One region of the Streptomyces sp. TAA040 genome, then DNA from elsewhere that is predicted to be linked to it. Evidence: riboswitches for the same ligand, from Rfam matches in the RefSeq annotation. Region 1 holds a riboswitch; the other holds the start of a gene.
What was found. Region 1 has a riboswitch for S-adenosylmethionine ahead of H300_RS24305 (aminotransferase class V-fold PLP-dependent enzyme). Riboswitches for the same ligand answer to the same signal wherever they lie in the genome.
Positions count from the first base shown of each region.

Region 2: linked by a shared signal. The riboswitch ahead of thrC (threonine synthase) and the one ahead of H300_RS24305 (aminotransferase class V-fold PLP-dependent enzyme) in region 1 are both predicted to bind S-adenosylmethionine.

Region 1 is NZ_AUKR01000001.1:148,396-154,634, reverse strand. Features, by position in the region: gene H300_RS0100695 (NYN domain-containing protein) at 1-816, opposite strand, end outside; gene H300_RS0100690 (hypothetical protein) at 837-1,076, opposite strand; gene H300_RS0100685 (Lrp/AsnC ligand binding domain-containing protein) at 1,339-1,620, shown strand; gene H300_RS24305 (aminotransferase class V-fold PLP-dependent enzyme) at 1,675-3,084, opposite strand; SAM riboswitch class IV at 3,256-3,374, opposite strand; gene trpD (anthranilate phosphoribosyltransferase) at 3,476-4,540, opposite strand; gene qcrB (cytochrome bc1 complex cytochrome b subunit) at 4,664-6,239, opposite strand, start outside.
Region 2 is NZ_AUKR01000014.1:125,074-131,312, forward strand. Features, by position in the region: gene groL (chaperonin GroEL) at 1-1,254, opposite strand, end outside; gene H300_RS0114505 (cold-shock protein) at 1,595-1,798, opposite strand; gene H300_RS0114510 (MoaD/ThiS family protein) at 2,214-2,489, opposite strand; gene thrC (threonine synthase) at 2,649-3,962, opposite strand; SAM riboswitch class I at 3,980-4,130, opposite strand; gene H300_RS0114520 (glucosyl-3-phosphoglycerate synthase) at 4,457-5,416, shown strand; gene H300_RS0114525 (trehalose-6-phosphate synthase) at 5,557-6,239, shown strand, end outside.

The DNA.
Region 1 (6,239 bases):
CAGGACGGTGTCGAGAAGCAGTCGCAGCCGCATGTCCGCCGCGCTCCGGCCCTCCCGGGTGGCCCGGCGACCGGCCTCCAGGGCCGCCTCGGCCTCGGCCAGCCGGTTCCGCAGGCGACGCGCCTCGCTCTCCGCCGCAGCCTTGCGGGCCGCCTCCGCTGCGCGGAACTCGTCGTGTTCCGCCTGCACCTTGCGCACGGCCGCCTCGCCGCGTTTGACGTCGCTCAGGGCACTGCGCAGCTTCCGCTGCACGGCCTCGGTCTCCCGGCGGGCGGCCTCCAGTTCGGTCCGGTGCCGCTCGGCGTCGCTGCGGGCGGCCGCGCGGAGCCGGGCCAGTTCCTCCCGCAGGCGGGCGAGTTCGCGTTCTGCCTCCTCGTCGGCCTGCTCGGCCCTGGCGCGCTGGGCCTCCTCCCCCGCGGCCGCGACGAGCTTGACCCAGCCGTCGGGACGGAGCACGTAGGCGACCGCGGCGAGGTCCACCGGGTCCGCGGCGGCGGGCGGGGCCCCCTGCTCCACAGCCGCGGCGAGGTCCGGTTCCAGTTCGCGCACCCGCTGCGCGACGCGGTGCCGGAACACCGTGTCGGCGGCCAGCGCGGTGGCCATCGCGTTGCCCCCGTACTTTGCGCGGCGCGCGGGGGTGAAGCGGGCGTACTGCCGCAGCGGCGTCGGCAGTTCCGCGATCGTCAGTCCGCCGAGGGCATCGCCGGTGAGCGCCACGACACGTCGCCGGACCCGCTCCGGCAGCGGGCGGTCCAGCGCCTCCGCACCACCGGACGACTGGTCCGGTGCCGGGTCACCGCCCGTCCGTTCCTCCACCGTGCACACCCACCCGTCCGTCAGGCCTGGGCGCTCGGACGGTCGACGAGCTCGACCTGGTCGACCGCGTCGCACCACCGGCACCGCACGGAATCCAGGGTCTCGCTGAGCACCCTGCGCTCCTCCACGTCCGGCTGCCCCGCAAGGTCGAGGTGGACGTACTCCACCACCTTGCTGCTGCGGGTCACGTCGAAACGGGTGAGATTGCCGCACAACGTGCAGCGCCAACGCGTCTCAGCGGTGGGCGCGGGGACCGGCATGGTGGTGTCCTCCTGCTTCGGTGCGGCGTGCGACGGCTCGTCCACTCTCCCGCAACCCTACGGCCTGCGGCCCGCCGGGTGTGGCGAGGCGTACGCGCCGGGGCGGCCCGGCGCGTACGGACGCGTCCGGCACGGGCCGGCGGTGCGCCCTCCCGGGACGGCGCACCGCCGGTCCCGCCGCCCCGGCGTCCCGTGATCTCCGGCGGGGCCAACCCTTAGAGTGAACGGGCCAGACCAGGCGAGCGAGGAAGAAGGCCCAGAAGTGATCACTTCGATCGTGCTCATCAGGACCAGCACCGACCTGATTCCCGAGATCGCCGAGCAGATCGCCGCGCTGGAGGGGGTCAGCGAGGTGTACTCGGTGACCGGGGCGCACGACCTGATCGCAATGGTGCGCGTCGCCCGGCACGACGATCTGGCCGAGGTGATCCCCGGCCGGATCAGCAAGGTGCCGGGCGTGCTGGCCACCGAGACGCACATCGCGTTCCGCACCTACTCGCAGCACGATCTGGAGGCGGCCTTCGCCATCGGGCTGGACGCCTGAGCCCGCCGTCCCGACCACCGGGGCGACCGGCTCCGCTGCGGGGTGCGCGGCGGATCACCCCTGCGGGTCCGCAGCCCGCCCCGCCCCGGCGAGCGCCGCCACCGCCGCCACGAAGCGGTCCACGTGTTCCTGCGGGGTCCCCACGCCGAAGCTGACGCGCACGGCGTTCACCGGCGGCTCCCCCTGCGTGTGCGGGGCGCTGTGCGCGCCCGCCCCGCAGCCGCCCGGCCCGCCGGCCGCACCGGCCCCCAGCAGCGCGCGCAGCAGCGGGTGGGCGCAGAAGAGTCCGGCCCGCACCCCGATCCCGTACTCGGCGGAGAGCGCGTCCGCCAGGGCGGCGCTGTCCCAGCCGTCCAGGACGAAGGACACCACCCCCACCCGCGGGGCCCGCTCCCCGAACAGGCTCAGGAGGCGCAGACCCGGCACCCGCACCAAGCCGGCGCACAGCCGGTCCAGGAGCCGCTCCTCCCGCTCCGCCAGTTCCTCCCGGCCCGCCTCGGTCAACGCCCGGCAGGCGGAGGCGAGGGCCACGGCCCCGATGACGTTCGGCGAGCCGGCCTCGTGCCGGGCCTCGCCGCTGTGCCACGCCACCTCCGGCCGTCCGTCCGGTCCGCTGCGGACGCTGCGCGCGGCTCCGCCCCCGGCGAGATACGGTTCGGCCCGCTCCAGCCAGTCCGCCCGTCCGGCCAGCACACCGGTACCGAAGGGCGCGTAGAGCTTGTGGCCGGACAGCGCGACCCAGTCCACGTCCAGCGCGGCGAGGTCCACCCTCCGGTGCGGCGCGAGCTGCGCGGCGTCCAGGACGACGCGGGCACCGTGCCGGTGCGCGGCCGCGGCGAGTTCGCGGACCGGCCACAGTTCGCCCGTCACGTTGGAGGCACCGGTGACGCACACCAGCTTGTGTCCCGCGGGTGCGGCGTGCAGCGCCTCGTCCAGCGCGGCCACCGCCTGCTCCGGCGAGCGGGGTACGGCGAGGTACTCGGTCGGGTGCTCCCGCCACGGGAGCAGCGCGGCGTGGTGCTCGCTCTCGAAGACGAAGACCCGGGTGCCGGACGGGAGCGCCGCCGCCAGCAGGTTCAGCGAGTCGGTGGTGGACCGGGTGAAGACCACCTGGTCGGCCTCGCGGCCGAGCGCCGGGGCGGCGGCCCGGCAGCCGAGGAACGCGGCGACGGTGGCGCGGCTCTGCTCGTACAGGTCGGTGGAGAGGCGGGAGAGGTGGCCCGACCCCCGGTGCACGCTTCCGTAGGAGGGGGCGTAGGCGGCCACGTCGTCCCAGACCCGCTGGAGGGCGGGTGCGCTGGCGGCCTGGTCGAGCGCGGCGTACTCGACCTCGCCGCCGGCGGCGAGCGGCACCCGCACCCCGGAGCCCAGAACGGGCAGCGGCGGGCCGTCCGCGGTCGCGGAGGAGGTGACGGGAACCGCGGCACGGGCGGGAGCAGCGGAGGCAGGGGGAAATGCGGACATGGCGGGATCTCCCGTGGACGGGTGGCGAGGAAGTTCACTGGAACGGGTCAGCACGGTGCGCGACGGCCGTCCGCTGCGGACGGCCGCGGGGCGCGGGACCGCTCAGCCGGGGAAACGGAGGCGGGGCGTGACGCCCCTGCGCATTCGCCTGCTCATCGAAAGGAACTCCCTCGACCGCGCTTGCCGTAGACCTTGCTGTCATACGGCCCGGTCATCACCCGGGGCACCCCGCCGCGTGAGGAGGGTTGCCGGACAGCGGGCCGGGGCCGAAATCGCTGTCGCTCGTGACCTGCCGTGAGTATGCCACACACCTGCGGGGTGCCGCCCCCGGTGGCCGCCCCGGGGCGGCCACCGGACCCGCGCGTCCGGCCCGCTGCCCGCCGGGACCGGCTCAGGCGTGGCTAGCGCCGACCCAGCGGTCCAGGACGGCCCTGGCCGCACCGGAGTCCAGGGAGAGGGCGGCCTGTTCGGTGCCGGCCGCGAGCTGCTCGGTCAGCGACCGGTCGTCCGGGTCGAGCGCCGCCAGTGCGGCGGCGGCGTTGAGCAGCACCGCGTCGCGCACCGGGCCGCGCTCCCCGTCCAGGAACCGCCGGGCGACGTCGGCGTTGTACGCGGAGTCCGCCCCGCGCAGCGCCTCGATCGGCACCAGTGCGATGCCGAGGTCGCGCGGGTCGAAGGACTGCCGCCGCACCTCGCCGTCCCGCACCCGCCACACCGTGGAGGTGGCCGTGGTGGTGAGCTCGTCGAGACCGTCGTCTCCGCGGAAGACCAGGGCCGAGGTGCCGCGTTCCGCCAGCACTCCGGCCATGATCGGCGCCATCCTGGCGTCCGCCACCCCGGTGGCCTGGGCGCCCACCCGCGCCGGGTTGGTGAGCGGGCCGAGGAAGTTGAACGTGGTGGGGATGCCCAGCTCGCGCCGGGCGGCCGCGACGTGCCGGAGCGCGGGGTGGAACCTCACCGCGAAGCAGAAGCTGATGCCCGCCTCGGCAGCCACCTCGGCGACCCGCTGCGGCGTCAGGTCCAGGTTGACGCCCAGCTTCTCCAGCACGTCGGAGGACCCGCTGGCCGAGGACGCCGCCCGGTTGCCGTGCTTGACCACCTTCGCCCCGGCGCCGGCCACCACGATCGCCGCCATCGTGGAGATGTTCACCGTCTTCGCCCGGTCGCCGCCGGTGCCGACGATGTCGACGGTGGGCCCCGGCACCTCGATGGTGTGGGCGTGCTCGTACATCGTGCGGACCAGGCCGGACACCTCCTCGACGGTCTCCCCCTTGGCCCGCAGGGCGACGGCGAACCCGGCGATCTGCGCGTCGGTGGCCTCACCGCGCATGATCCGGTCCATTGCCCACGCGGTGTCCCCGGCCCCGAGGTCGGAACCGGACAGCAGGGCGGACAGCACGTCGGGCCAGGTGCGCGCCGCCGCGGTGTCGCCTCCGGTGGGGGTAACGGCGCTCATGGTCCACGCTCCTGGTCGGTCGCCGGGCTGGTGATCAGGCCGCCACCCTATCGATCCCCGGACACGCCGCAGGGCCCCGTTCCAAGCACTGGACGGGGCCCTGCGGGCGGTGCGTGCCGGGGATCAGTGGTGGCCGTGGCCTTCCATGATCTCCTTGTACTCCTTCTGCGTGGGCTTCGGCACCTGGCCGGCCGGTCCGTAGTAGCCGCGGTTGAGCTTGATCCGCAGCTTCTCCACCGGGCCCACCGTGCGCCGGACACCGTTCTCGTCGGTGGCCGCCGGCAGCTCGGCCGGCCTGTGCTGGTCGTGCTGAGTGAGCAGGTGGAGCTGCTCGGCGGGCAGCGGCTCGTGGACCTCGACGAACTCGCCGTGCGGCAGGCGCTTGATGACACCGGTCTCCCGGCCGTGCAGCACCTTCTCGCGGTCCCGCCGCTGGAGTCCGAGGCAGATCCGCCGCGTGATCACGAAGACCACCACCGGCACCAGGAAGAAGCCGATCCGCACGAACCAGGTGATCGCGTTGATGGACAGGTTGAAGTGGATCGCCCACAGGTCGTTGCCGCCGCCGACCAGCATCACGAAGTACCAGCTGATCCACGCGGCCCCGAAGCCCGTGCGGGTCGGCGCGTTCCGCGGCCGGTCGAGCAGGTGGTGCTCCCGGTTGTCCTTGGTGACCCAGGACTCGAAGAACGGGTAGACCGCGATCGCCGCGAGCACCAGTGGGAAGACCATCAGAGGCACGAACACACCGAAGTTGATGGTGTGGCCGGTCGGGATGACCCACTCCCAGCCGGGCATCACCCGGATGAGTCCCTCCGAGAAGCCCATGTACCAGTCGGGCTGGGCGTTGGTGGACACCAGGTCGGGCCGGTACGGCCCCAGCACCCACACCGGGTTGATGCTGAACGTGGCGGAGATGATCGCGATGACGCCGAAGACGAGGAAGAAGAAGCCGCCCGCCTTCGCCATGTAGATCGGCATCAACGGGAAACCGACGACGTTCTTGTTGGTCCGTCCGGGCCCCGGGTACTGGGTGTGCTTGTGGTAGAAGACCAGGATCAGGTGTGCCACCACGAGCCCGAGCATGATGCCCGGCAGCAGCAGGACGTGGAAGGTGAAGAACCTCGGGATGATATCCGTGCCGGGGAACTCGCCGCCGTAGAGGAACATCGCCAGGTAGGTGCCGACCAGCGGCACCGCGAGGATCGCGCCCTCCATGAACCGGACGCCGGTGCCGGACAGCAGGTCGTCCGGGAGCGAGTAGCCGGTGAAGCCGGTGAACATGCCGAGCACGAACAGCAGGAAGCCGAAGAGCCAGTTCAGCTCGCGCGGCTTGCGGAACGCGCCGGTGAAGAACACCCGCATCATGTGCACGAACATGGCGACGAGGAAGATCAGCGCCGCCCAGTGGTGGATCTGCCGCATGAGCAGACCGCCGCGGACGTCGAAGCTGATGTCCAGCGTGGAGGCGTAGGCCTCCGACATCAGCACGCCCTGCATCGGCACGTAGCTGCCGTGGTAGTGCACCTCGGCCATGCTCGGCTTGAAGAACATGGTGAGGTAGACGCCGGTCAGCAGGATGATGATGAACGAGTAGAGCGCGATCTCACCCAGCAGGAACGACCAGTGGTCGGGGAAGACCTTGCGCAGGTTCTTCTTCGCCGCGCCGTAGACGCCCAGCCGGCCGTCGGCCCAGTCG
Region 2 (6,239 bases), on a different contig from region 1:
GAGCAGGGCGACGCCACCGCCGGCGACGATGCCCTCCTCGACGGCGGCCTTGGCGTTGCGCACCGCGTCCTCGATGCGGTGCTTGCGCTCCTTGAGCTCCACCTCGGTCGCGGCGCCGGCCTTGATGACGGCCACGCCGCCGGCCAGCTTCGCGAGACGCTCCTGGAGCTTCTCACGGTCGTAGTCCGAGTCGGAGTTGTCGATCTCGGCACGGATCTGGTTGACCCGGCCCTGGACCTGGTCGCTGTCGCCGGCACCGTCGACGATGGTGGTCTCGTCCTTGGTGATGACGACCTTGCGGGCGCGGCCCAGCAGCTCCAGGCCGGCGTTCTCCAGCTTGAGGCCGACCTCCTCGGAGATGACCTGGCCACCGGTGAGGATGGCGATGTCGCCGAGCATGGCCTTGCGGCGGTCGCCGAAGCCCGGCGCCTTGACGGCCACGGACTTGAAGGTGCCGCGGATCTTGTTGACGACGAGCGTGGACAGCGCCTCGCCCTCGACGTCCTCAGCGATGATCAGCAGCGGCTTGCCGGACTGCATGACCTTCTCCAGCAGCGGAAGGAGGTCCTTCACGTTGCTGATCTTGCTGTTGACGATCAGGATGTACGGGTCGTCGAGCGACGACTCCATGCGCTCCATGTCGGTGGCGAAGTACGCCGAGATGTAGCCCTTGTCGAAGCGCATGCCCTCGGTGAGCTCAAGCTCCAGACCGAAGGTCTGCGACTCCTCGACGGTGATGACGCCTTCCTTGCCGACCTTGTCCATCGCCTCGGCGATGAGCTCGCCGATCTGGGTGTCGGCGGCGGAGATGGAGGCCGTGGAGGCGATCTGCTCCTTGGTCTCGACGTCCTTGGCCTGCTCCAGCAGAGCAGCCGAGACGGCCTCGGTGGCCCGCTCGATGCCCCGCTTGAGCGCCATCGGGTTGGCACCGGCGGCCACGTTGCGGAGGCCCTCGCGGACCAGCGCCTGCGCCAGGACGGTGGCGGTCGTCGTGCCGTCGCCGGCGACGTCGTCCGTCTTCTTGGCGACCTCCTTGACCAGCTCGGCGCCGATCTTCTCGTAGGGGTCCTCGAGCTCGATCTCCTTGGCGATGGACACACCATCGTTGGTGATCGTGGGGGCGCCCCACTTCTTCTCGAGGACGACGTTCCGGCCCTTGGGGCCGAGTGTGACCTTGACGGCGTCGGCGAGCTGGTTCATCCCGCGCTCGAGGCCGCGCCGTGCCTCCTCGTCGAACGCGATGATTTTGGCCATGTGAAGTGGTCCTCCCAGACGGGGTGGATTGCTCCGGACCGCTGGCGCCCGCGACGGACGGCCTGCCCGCCCGGAGGTTCCTTCCCCCCGGGCTTGCGGACCTCACCGAACCGGTCCTTCGTTGTCACTCTAACCCGCAGAGTGCTAACGCCAATGATTAGCACTCGCCCCCCGAGAGTGCAAGCGGCCGAGGCGATTCCGCAAGCGACCCGCGGCCGCGCCGCGCGGAGCGGCCGCCCCGCGCGGCGGACCCTCGAAGCCGGCCGGACACGCCGAAGGGTCCGCATCCCCGTCTGCGGGGGATGCGGACCCTTCGGTGACGATGTGGTGTGGTCGTCGCTCAGGCAGCCACCCGGACCATGTCCGCCTGCGGCCCCTTCTGACCCTGCGAGATCTCGAACTCGACTCGCTGCCCTTCCTCAAGGGTGCGGTACCCGTCCATCTGGATCGCGCTGTAGTGGACGAACACGTCCGCACCACCGTCGACCGCGATGAAGCCGTACCCCTTCTCCGCGTTGAACCACTTGACGGTGCCCTGAGCCATCCCAAACTCCCCTATTGCTGGCCCTGCGCGAGGCCGCACTCCGCAGACCTCGGGTCAGAACTCACCCCCGACAGGCGTCGTGGGGTGTGCGCCGGAACGCGTCGACCGCCGCTGAATGTATCTGCACGGACGCCCTCTGCAACAGGTCAATCCGACGAGAATTCCGGGCGGCGGCACGCGGATGTTTCGCCCCGAACCTGAAGGAAACCGGGCAAGGCGGGCCGGGCACAACGGATCAACCCGACAAATGGGTCAGCATTTTCGGGCACAACTTGTCGCGTTCTCACCTGCGCGCGGCAGGGATGCTCAGGGGGGCGAGGTCCATTCTATCGCCTCTCGGAGCACGGAATTGCCCCCTCCGCTTGTCCTGCGGAGGGGGCAATCCAGGAGGAAAGGTTCGTACCGGTCCGCGGGTTCAGCCGCCGGCGACCGCGGGGATGATCGAGACACCCGCGCCGTCCGGGGTGGGCGTCTGGAGACCCTCGGCGAACCGCACGTCGTCGTCGTTCACGTAGACGTTCACGAAACGGCGCAGCTTGCCGGTGTCGTCCAGGACCCGCGGGCCGATCCCCTGGTAATTCTCCTCCAGGTCGGTCAGCACCTCGGAGAGGGTCGCGCCGTCGGCGGACACCTCGGACTTGCCGCCGGTGTAGGTGCGCAGAATGGTCGGGATGCGGACGGTAACGCTCATCGGGTTCACCTTCTGTGACGTGCCGTGGGTGAGAAGGGGTGACGAAGGAGTCGGTGGGGCGCGGTGGCGCGCCGCCGGGGTGTCGGGAGGGACGGGACCGGGTCGGCCGGACAGGTCAGGGCCGTGCCCCTCCCGGACCGGCCTCCCCGGCCGGGCGGGTCAGCCCAGGCCGGCGGCCCGGAAGGCGTCCAGGCTGGGCCGGATGACCGCAGAGGGGCCGGAGGTGGGCGCCACCGCGTCCAGCGTCTTCAGGCCGTCCCCGGTGTTCAGCACCACCGTGGTCAGCGACGGGTCCAGCAGGCCCTTCTCGATCAGCTTCGCCGTGACACCGACGGTCACCCCGCCGGCCGTCTCCGCGAAGATGCCCTCGGTCCGGGCCAGCAGCTTGATCGCATCGACCACCTGGGCGTCGTCGACGTCCTCCACCGCACCGCCCGTGCGCCGGGCGATGTCGAGGACGTACGGGCCGTCGGCCGGGTTGCCGATCGCCAGCGACTTGGCGATGGTGTCCGGCCGCACCGGACGCACCACGTCGTGGCCGTCCCGGAAGGCCTGCGAGACGGGGGAGCAGCCCTCGGCCTGGGCGCCGAAGACCTTGTACGGGCGGTCCTCGACCAGTCCGAGCGCGATCAGCTCGCGCAGCCCCTTGTCGATCTTGGTCAGCTGCGAGCCGGACGCGATCGGGATCACGAGCTGGTCCGGGAGCCGCCAGCCGAGCTGCTCGCAGATCTCGTACGCCAGGGTCTTCGACCCCTCCGCGTAGTAGGGACGCAGGTTGACGTTGACGAAACCCCAGTCCTCTCCGATCGGGTCGCCGATCAGCTCGCTGCAGAACCGGTTCACGTCGTCGTAGTTGCCCTCGATCCCGACCAGTTCACCACCGTAGACCGCGGCCATCACGACCTTGCCCTGTTCCAGGTCGTGCGGGATGAACACACAGGAGCGCAACCCCGCACGGGACGCCGCCGCGCCGACCGCTCCCGCCAGGTTGCCCGTCGAGGAGCAGGAGAGCGTGGTGAAACCGAAGGCGCGCGCGGCCTCGACCGCGATCGCCACCACCCGGTCCTTGAAGGAGTGCGTCGGGTTCCCGGAGTCGTCCTTGACGTGCAGCGAACCGGTGACGCCCAGTTCCTTCGCCAGGTTGTCGGCCCTGACCAGCTTGGTCATGCCCGGATTCAGGCTGGGCTTGTCCGCGACGTCGGCCGGGACCGGCAGCAACGGTGCGTAGCGCCAGATATTGTGCGGACCGGCCTCGATCCGCGCCCGCAGCGCCTCGGGATCGTCCGCCGGCAGGTCGTAGGCGATCTCCAGCGGACCGAAACACGCCGTACAGGCGAAGCTCGGACCCAGCGGGATACGCTCCCCGCACTCGCGGCAGGAGAGCGCCGCAGCGGGCCCGAGGAGACCCTCGGAAGCGGAACCGCCGTTCGATCCGGCGGCACCGGTGCTGCTGTCGACTGTGTGCACAGACATGGAGGCGAGGCCCTTTCTCCTCATCTTCCCCTCGGCGTATCTCGCCACGGGACGGAATTGGCACCTTCCCCACGGCGGCCTCGCCCGAGAAGAATTCGGAACACGAGTGCGCGCGGGAGGGTTGCCGGGGCTTCAACGGGCCGTTCCCTCTGCCCCTCTGGATGAGCGGTATGACGCCGGGCCCGTGATCCACCCGGTGTGTTTGTCCCGCGGGCCACCGGCGGTCACCGGCAGCCGACCCCGACATACGGAGGTCACACGCGTTGTTCAAGACTGTAACCGACACCCGTCATCGTGGAGACAGTCGTCCGCACCGCGAGACGTGACGCTGCCGCCCCCCGGTGGACGCCCGCCGGGGCGGCAGTGCCGCGGGCCCGCTCGCCGCGCACCGGCCGGTGACCGCACGCGTGGGGGCCGTGCGGCCCCCACGCACCGACCGGCCCGCGCGGCGGACGGCGACGACCCGCGACACCGAGACCTGGGGAGACGCGCACGTGCTGGATGAGGTCGACAGCTGGCTGCGGCGGCGTTCCTGGACCGCCGCGGACCGGTCGCTGCCACAGCTCCTGGCCGCCAAACGCGCCGCCGGGCCGCGCGGCACCGTCAGCGTCGTACTGCCCGCGCTGAACGAGGAGTCCACCGTCGGCGCCATCGTCTCCGTCATCCGCGAGGAGCTGATGACGGACGAGACCCCGCTGGTCGACGAACTGGTCGTACTGGACTCCGGCTCCACCGACCGCACCGCCGAGACCGCCGCCGCGGCCGGTGCGAAGGTCGTCCACCGCGACGAGGTGCTCCCCCGGCTGCCCGCCCTCCCCGGCAAGGGCGAGGTGCTGTGGCGCTCGCTGCTCGCCACCACCGGCGAGCTCGTCTGCTTCGTGGACGCCGACCTGCGCGGCTTCGAGTCGCGCTTCGTCTCCGGCATCGTCGGCCCGCTCCTCACCGACCCCGGCCTGCACCTGGTCAAGGCCATGTACGACCGGCCGATGGGCGACGACCCGGCGGGCGGCGGCCGGGTCACCGAGCTCGTCGCCCGCCCGCTGCTCAACCTGCACTGGCCTCGGCTCGCGGGCTTCGTCCAGCCGCTCGGCGGCGAGTACGCGGCCCGCCGCACCCTGCTGGAGCAGCTCCCCTTCCCCGTCGGCTACGGCGTCGAGCTGGGCCTGCTCATCGACGCCCTGGACACCGTCGGCCTCGACGCCCTGGCCCAGGTCGACGTCGGCGTCCGCCGGCACCGCCACCAGGACGGCCAGGCGCTCGGCCGGATGGCCGCCACCATCCAGCGCACCGCCCAGCTCCGGCTGCCCGGCGCCCCTCTCGCCCGCGCCGAGATCACCCAGTTCACCCGCCTCCCCGGCGGCGGCTTCGACGCCCGGACCCACCAGGTCGCCACCGAGGAGCGCCCGCCGATGCGCGGCGTCCCCGAATACCACGCCCACCGACGCGCCGCCTGACCCCGGCGGCGCGTCGGGTGGCGCGGCCGGTGCCGGGCCCCTCGCGGCAGCCCTGCCGCGGCCCTTACCGCACCCGAACGAGATCCGCACGAGATCCGTACGACAGTTTGAGCAGGCCCGACGACGGATACGCTCGCGACATGGCCCCTGCACCCCGCATCCTCGTCGCCTCCAACCGCGGCCCCGTCTCGTACACCGAGGCCGAGGACGGTTCGCTCACCGCCAAGCGCGGCGGCGGCGGCCTGGTGTCCGGGCTCTCCGCCATCGGGCCCGACGCCGGCGCCCTCTGGGTGTGCGCCGCCCTCACCGACGCCGACCGCGCGGCCGCCCGGCGCGACCGGGGCCGGCTCCCCGCCACCGACACAGGCGAGCAGCGCGTCCGCATGCTCGACATACCGGCCGACATCTTCGCCGCCGCCTACAACGGCGTCGCCAACTCGGTCCTGTGGTTCGTCCACCACCTGCTGTACCAGACCCCGTTGGAACCGGTCTTCGACACCGCGTTCGAGGCCGAGTGGGCGTCCTACGAGGCGTACAACGCCGCCTTCGCCGACGCCCTCGCCGCGGAGGCCGACGAGGGCGCCACCGTCCTCGTGCAGGACTACCACCTCGTCCTCGTGCCCGGCCTGCTCCGTGAGCGCCGCCCCGACCTGCGCATCGGGCACTTCTCCCACACCCCGTGGGCGCCGCCGGACTACTACCGGCTGCTCCCCGACGAGGTCGCCGCCGCCGTGCTGCGCGGCATACTCGGCGCGGACCGCGCCGCCTTCCTCACCTGGCGCTGGGCCGAGGCCTTCACCGCCTGCTGCACCGACCTGCTCGG